3 regions of the Streptomyces sp. cg40 genome follow, and region 1 is predicted to be linked to each of the others. Evidence: riboswitches for the same ligand, from Rfam matches in the RefSeq annotation. Region 1 holds a riboswitch; each other region holds the start of a gene.
What was found. Region 1 has a riboswitch for cyclic di-AMP ahead of ACQHII_RS07050 (M23 family metallopeptidase). Riboswitches for the same ligand answer to the same signal wherever they lie in the genome.

Region 1 (2,192 bases):
CCGGCCGAGACGGACAGCTGCGACATGTGGGCGTACTGCGAGTACTCGCCGTCCGCGTGCCGGATGACGACCTCGTTGCCGTAGGCGCCGTCGTAGGCGGCCGAGACGACCGTGCCCGCGGCGACCGCCTTGACGGTGGTGCCGGTCGGGACGACGAAGTCGACGCCCGTGTGATAACCGCTGGACCACATGCTGCCCGCCACGTGATAGCCGGTGCCGATGGTGCCGCCGGTCACGGGAAGGGTGTAGCCGCTGGAGGTGCTGGTGGTGTCGGCACTCTGGGTGGCGGTCGACTTCTTCGACGAGGAGGAGGACGAAGAGGACGAACCGGCGGACGAACCGGACGACTTGGTCGTGCTTGTCGTGCCGGTCGTGGCCTTCTTGCCGAGCGAGAGCTTCAGGCCCGGGTGGATCAGCGACGGGTCGGAGCCGATGGCCTCGCGGTTGTCCTGGTAGATCTTCTTCCAGCCGCCGGTGACGTCCTGGTCCTCGGCGATCTTCGCGAGCCAGTCGCCCGCCTTCACCGAATACGTCTTCACGCCCTCGGTCTTCGCGGTCGCCGCCTTCTCCGTCACCGTCTTCTCGGCCGCCGGAACCGACTGAACGGCCTTTTCCGGAGCGGAAGTCGAAGTGGCGGCATGGGCGCCGGTGGCCCCCATGAGCGGAAGGGCGAGCGCGGCGCCGCCGGTTCCGGCTACGGCTATGGAACGGCTCAGGCGCTGGGACTTGGGACGGCGGTGCTTACCCTTCGCGGGCATGACGAATTCCTCTCCGGCGCCTGCGAGGTGAGCTGTCGGGTGCGGGCTGGAGATGCCCGGCCGCGCGCTGGTCGCGGCTTTACCCCAAGCCCGTTCCGGAGACCGGAACAGGCGTCCTACCTGTGGGTCCCCCGCTCCTGCCGCATACGGGTGGGTGTGTGCGGAGTCCGGTCGGCGGCAGGATTGGGCGTCCGTCCGGATTGGTGGCGAACGTAAGCGAGGAAGACGCAAAGGGACAAGCAGGAGGTTCCACGGTTTTGGGTTTCTTGTGATCTCCTGTGGGAATTCACAGTCACCCTCCGTGAATTCCCACCCGACTTCGACCTCAATTCCCCTGGAAAAGCATGTCAATTACGTGAACATGACGAGCGACGTACGGTCACGGATATGACGCTGCTCACGTACAACCCCTCAGCTTCCCTTATTCCAGAGCGAGTTGTAACGAAGGCTGCAATTAGGACAGAAGGCTCAGATACGACGCAGCCGGAGAACCGTCGCATCGAGGTCACCACGCAGCCCGGTCCGCAGTCCGTGGTGCAACAGGACGGCACCCCGGTGGACTTCGCCCGTTTCGAGGCATTCGTACGACGCCGTCGGGTCGAGCCCACGCAGCCGGAGCGCCGGTACCGGCTCGCCGTAGTGCTGCGCCTGGAGCAGGGCGAGGACGACGCTCTCGTCACCGCGCGTGTACTGCACGGCGCTCAGTCCGCCGGTCGGCGGGCGCAGCCGGTGGAGGTCGCCGTGCTGCACGAGCGGCCGGATCTCCTTGTAGAGGGCGATCCACTCGCGGGCCTCGGCGAGCTCCTCCTCGGTCCACTCGGAGAGGTCGCCGCCCACGCCGAGTACCCCGGCCATGGCGCTGACGAACCGGAAGCGCAGACTGCTGACCCGGTCGTTGAGCTGGGTGTTGGGGCTGTCGGTGACCCAGGCGGCCATCACGCGCGCGGGGTGGATCTGGCTGAAGCCGTGCTGGATGGCGAGCCGGTCGAGCGGGTCGGTGTTGTCCGAGGTCCACACCTGGTCGGTACGGCTGAGAATGCCGAGGTCGATCCGGCCACCGCCGCCCGAGCAGGACTCGAAGGCCACGCCTGGGTGGGCCTCCCGCAGCCGGTCCAACAGGGCGTAGAGCGCGCGCACATGGTCGACCCAGAGGCGCTGCGGATAGGCGTCGCCGGGCCAGCCCGCGTCGGTGAAGCAGCGGTTGAAGTCCCACTTCACGTAGTCGATGGGGGCGCTGGAGAGGAGTCCGTCGAGCTGCTCCCAGAGGTACTCCTGGACGTCCTCGCGGGCGAGGTTGAGGACGAGCTGATTGCGGAACTCCGTCCGCTTTCGTCCCTCTTGGTACTGCACCCAGTCCGGGTGGGCGCGGTACAGGTCGCTGTCCGGGTTGATCATCTCGGGCTCGACCCAGATGCCGAACTGCATGCCCAGGGA
Region 2 (2,192 bases), 1.1 Mb from region 1:
GCATTGGCCTGCTCCTGCGGAGCGTTCACATTCGGCTGTACAGAGGTGATGTCCGCGTAGTCCGAGGCGACCGGCCCGTTGGTGGACTGCTGCTGGCCCTGCTGCCCCTGGTCTCCGGTGCTGGCGCTGGCACTGGCACTGGCGCTCTGGTCGCCGCCGTTACCGCCCTGGTCACCCTGGTCGCCGGTCTCGTTCGTGGGCGCGATCAGGGTGCAGCCGGCGAGCGCGTCGAGTCCCTCCGGGCGGTCCCCGACGCGTGCGATGGCGTCGTCGATCCGCCCGATGGACGCGGCCCGCTTCTCCTTCAACGGATTCATGATCTCGTTGTCGGCGAAGGAGGCGTCCTGACGGATGGACTCCCTGGAGTCCTGAAGCTTCTGGTAGGCCTCGGTTATCTGCTGGTCCAGATTCGCGAGTTCCTTGTCGACGTCGGCCTTCGCCTCGTCGGGCACCGTCGTCAACTGGGTGCCGATGTCCGGGCAGTCGATCGTCGCGCCGCGCGATGCCGCGTCCGGAGAACCCTGTTGGGCGGAGTCGCCGCCCCAACCACCTTCGGACGCCGACGCGTAGACGTTCGCCGCCATCAGTCCTCCGCCGCCCAGCATCAGGGCGACTGCTGCCATCGTCGCGCGTCGTGCGCCTGTGGGGCGTCTGCGCGTGTTGCGTGCCAAGGAAGTTGCTCCTACACGTATCGGTCGGCCCGGCTCGTCCCGGCATGGAAATCCCCCGACCCAATACGGAGCCCGGTCCCGGTGTGTTCAACCGTCCCAGAAATTCATAGCGACCTCTTATGGATCACCCGCCCCCGCGGGCTCCTGGCCCCTCGACACACCAGGGCGAGGTAAAGGTCACAAATACGTATCGGACATATCGCGCTTCAACCTTCACACGGGGCACACACGTTGGCTAAGTTGACGTTCAGGCCGTACGACCTACTCCGGCGATCGGCGCCGGGCCGCACGGCTTGCGCCGAGTCCGGCGTGCCGCCCGCGGCAGCCGGAGCCGGGGACCCAACCGAACTTGGGGTGAATCGGTCCAACTGCCCCTCAGGGCAAGGACCGTAGGGCAAACCTTCCGTGATCGACGCCCGAACCCGACAGCTAACCCGGTAGGCGCGAAGCGGAAGGAGCACGTCTGCCATGCCGGCAGAACGACGCACGCGCACCGGAGGCAGTGGCCCCACCGTGGACGACCGACCCAGCCGCGACGAAGTCCAGCGGCGGATCAACTCTCTTTACGACCGGGCCGAGACGGACTCCGGAACCTACAACGCCACACGTGCGATGTCCGGGAAACCGCGTACACGTGTCGAGTCGCGCCCCGGCGCGTCACGTTCTTCCGACCCCGCCGTCGAAGCCGTCACCCGGCAGCTGTTCGACCGCGCCCGCACCCAACTGGGCCCGACCGTACCGGCGATGCTGCCGCCCGGCAGGACCCCGGCCCGCCCGGCCGAGTCCCGCCCCGAGCGGTCCGAACGGCGTCCCGAGCCCCAGAGCACCGGCCGCGCGCTCGACGCACAGCCCGGCCGTGCCGTGGCCGAACTGACCGCGGGGACCACCGCCGCACCGGAGTCCATCGCCACGCAACTCACGGTCCCCATGGCGGAGTTGACCGCGGCACCCGTCGCGGCGCTGCCTCCCGCCGCACAGCAGACACAGCAGACACAGCAGTCTCCTGTGATGCCGCAGACGTCGCAGACACAAATGCCTCAGATGTCGCAGCTCGCCCAGATCGCGCAGATGGCTCAGGCCCAGATGGCGCAGATGCCCACGGCAACCGTCCTCGACCTGCCGCCGGTACCGCCCGCTCCGGCCGTCGAGATGCCGGCCGCGCGCGTCATGGCGCCACAGCAGTTCGCCACCGCCCCGGCACCAGCACCGGCCTTCGACCCGCTCACCGCGAGCCTGGACCTGCTCCCGGCCATCGGCGCGCCGCGCACCGAGACCGCGCCGGCGGGCGCCACCTGGCCGCCCCCGGAGACGGCCTGGTCCGCCCCGGAGACCACGTGGTCCACCGGACAGATGCCCATGGTGACCGAGCAACAGACCTGGGCGACAGGGCAGATGCCCGCAGTGATTCAGCAACAGCCCTGGGCCACCGGCCAGTTCCCCGCAGTGACCGAGCAGCAGCCGTGGGCCACAGGGCAGATGTCCGCGGTGACCGAGCAACAGGCTTGGTCCACCGGGCAGATA
Region 3 (2,192 bases), 3.6 Mb from region 1:
CGTTCCGGGAGGCCGCCGAGCAGGAGAGCACGCTGGAGGCGGTCGCGCAGCGGCTGGAGCGGGCCCTGGCGCGCGAGGGCACCCGGCGCGACGGGCTCGACGCGTTCGAGGGGTTCACCACGGCCGTCCTCGCCGAACTCCCGCACGGCGACGGCGTCTTGAGGATCGTCGACCGGGGCCACCCGCCGCCGCTGCTCCTGCACGCGGACGGCACCGTGGACACCCTGCTCGTCAAGGAGCCCGCACTGCCGCTGGGAATGGGCGAGTTGGGCTTCTGGCCCGACCGGGCGGAGGAGTTCGCGTTCCCCGGCGGCGCCACCCTGCTCCTCTACACCGACGGCCTGTCCGAGGCCCGCGACGGCCATGGCGTGTTCTACGACCCCGGGGAGCGGCTGACCGGGCGGACCTTCCGCAGCCCGGAGGCGCTGCTCGGTCTCCTCGCCAAGGAGGTGCGCCGCTATGCCGGGGGCGGGATGACGGACGACATGGCGATGATCGCCGTACGCCATCCATGACCGGGTCGACGACTGGTCAACTCACCCGTTTTTCGCCGGTCGTGGGCCCTTCGTCCAGCAAGGAAAGGTTAATGATCAAGCGAACGGGCTTGGAAACGGACGCCCGTGTCTATTAACGTTCGATAACGCAGCACGGTCGTCCCAGCCGTCACAAGAGACAGCTCCGTGCGCACGCGCCGAATTCCGCAAGGGAACCGGGGAACCACCACTTGGGGTGAATCGCACGTCGACAGTCGTGGGAACACGACCGGTTTACGCGCGTAGGAGACCTTCCTGCTCCGAACCCGTCAGCTAACCCGGTAGGCGAGAAGGAAGGAAAGGAGCACGCCCACGTGGCGTCCAACCAGGCTGCCCCAGAAGCCCCGTTCGTCTACGGCGGTTACCGCCCCGACGAGGGACCCTGGGAGGAGTGGAACCCCAGCGCGGAGACCGTTCCTCCCAACCGCGGCAAGCACCGTGTCGCCAAGCAGCGTGGTGGCGGAGGATTCGCCCGCAGCTCCACCGTCCTGGGCGTCGGTGTCATAGCCGCCGTCAGCGCCGGCGGGATGGCCAGCGCCAACACGGGCAAGCCGCCGGTCTCGATCTCCATGCCGGACCTGCCCAGCGTGGGTCACCTGCTCGACGACTCCCCCAGCACTCCCAAGGGTTCCGCGACCGCTCTCAGCAGCGTCGGCGTGACCACCACCGAGACCGCCAAGGGCACCTCGGACGCCGGTGAGCTGCTGCGCAACCGGATCATGGAACAGGCCGAGCTCCAGCAGCTCCAGGTCGACGGCAAGTCCCAGGCCGCCGCCGAGGCCGCCGTCGCCAAGCAGGTCGACGCCGCCGCCGCGAAGGCCGAGCAGGACGCCGCGAAGAAGGCCGCCGACGCGAAGAAGGCCGCGGAGGCCGCCGCCAAGAAGAAGGCCGAGGCCGTGAAGCTCGCCGCGCTGGCGAAGCAGTACACGCTGCCGGTCGTCTCGTACACGATCACCGGCACCTTCGGCCAGGCCGGCTCCATGTGGTCCTCCGGGTACCACACGGGCCTCGACTTCGCCGCCCCCACCGGCACGCTGATCAAGGCCATCCACAGCGGCACGGTCACCGAGGCGGGCTGGGCCGGGTCCTACGGCTACCGCACGATCCTCACCCTCGACGACGGCACCGAGCTGTGGTTCTGCCACCAGTCCTCGATCAACGTCAGCGTCGGCCAGAAGGTCGCCACCGGTGACGTCATCGGCCGCGTGGGCGCGACCGGCAACGTGACCGGGCCGCACCTGCACCTCGAGGTCCACATCAACGGCGCCGCCACCGCGAGCGACCCGGCGCCCTGGCTGCGCAGCAAGGGCCTCAACCCCTAAGGGTCTTAAGGGGCTTGGCTCAAGGGTCTGGAATATCCGGTTCCGGTCCGGCGGTTGAAGTGAGGCATGACTTCTCTTCGCAAGCTGGGCCGGTCCGACCTGGAGATCTTCCCGCTCAACCTCGGCGGCAACGTGTTCGGCTGGACCGCCGACGAGGCGACCTCCTTCGCCGTGCTCGACGCCTACGCCGCCGCGGGCGGCAACTTCGTCGACACGGCCGACTCCTACTCGGCGTTCGCCCCGGGCAACCAGGGCGGCGAGTCCGAGACCGTCATCGGCAAGTGGGTCAAGGCCCGCGGCAACCGCTCCGACGTCGTCATCGCCACCAAGGTCAGCC

Region 2: linked by a shared signal. The riboswitch ahead of ACQHII_RS02140 (NlpC/P60 family protein) and the one ahead of ACQHII_RS07050 (M23 family metallopeptidase) in region 1 are both predicted to bind cyclic di-AMP.
Region 3: linked by a shared signal. The riboswitch ahead of ACQHII_RS22975 (M23 family metallopeptidase) and the one ahead of ACQHII_RS07050 (M23 family metallopeptidase) in region 1 are both predicted to bind cyclic di-AMP.

Annotation. Positions count from the first base shown of each region.
Region 1 covers NZ_CP190128.1:1,582,413-1,584,604, forward strand. The annotation lists gene ACQHII_RS07050 (M23 family metallopeptidase) at 1-758, opposite strand, end outside; cyclic di-AMP (ydaO/yuaA leader) riboswitch at 763-925, opposite strand; gene ACQHII_RS07055 (alpha-galactosidase) at 1,227-2,192, opposite strand, start outside.
Region 2 covers NZ_CP190128.1:513,530-515,721, forward strand. The annotation lists gene ACQHII_RS02135 (DUF1996 domain-containing protein) at 1-623, opposite strand, end outside; cyclic di-AMP (ydaO/yuaA leader) riboswitch at 958-1,131, shown strand; gene ACQHII_RS02140 (NlpC/P60 family protein) at 1,140-2,192, shown strand, end outside.
Region 3 covers NZ_CP190128.1:5,198,424-5,200,615, reverse strand. The annotation lists gene ACQHII_RS22980 (PP2C family protein-serine/threonine phosphatase) at 1-515, shown strand, start outside; cyclic di-AMP (ydaO/yuaA leader) riboswitch at 680-836, shown strand; gene ACQHII_RS22975 (M23 family metallopeptidase) at 848-1,855, shown strand; gene ACQHII_RS22970 (aldo/keto reductase) at 1,922-2,192, shown strand, end outside.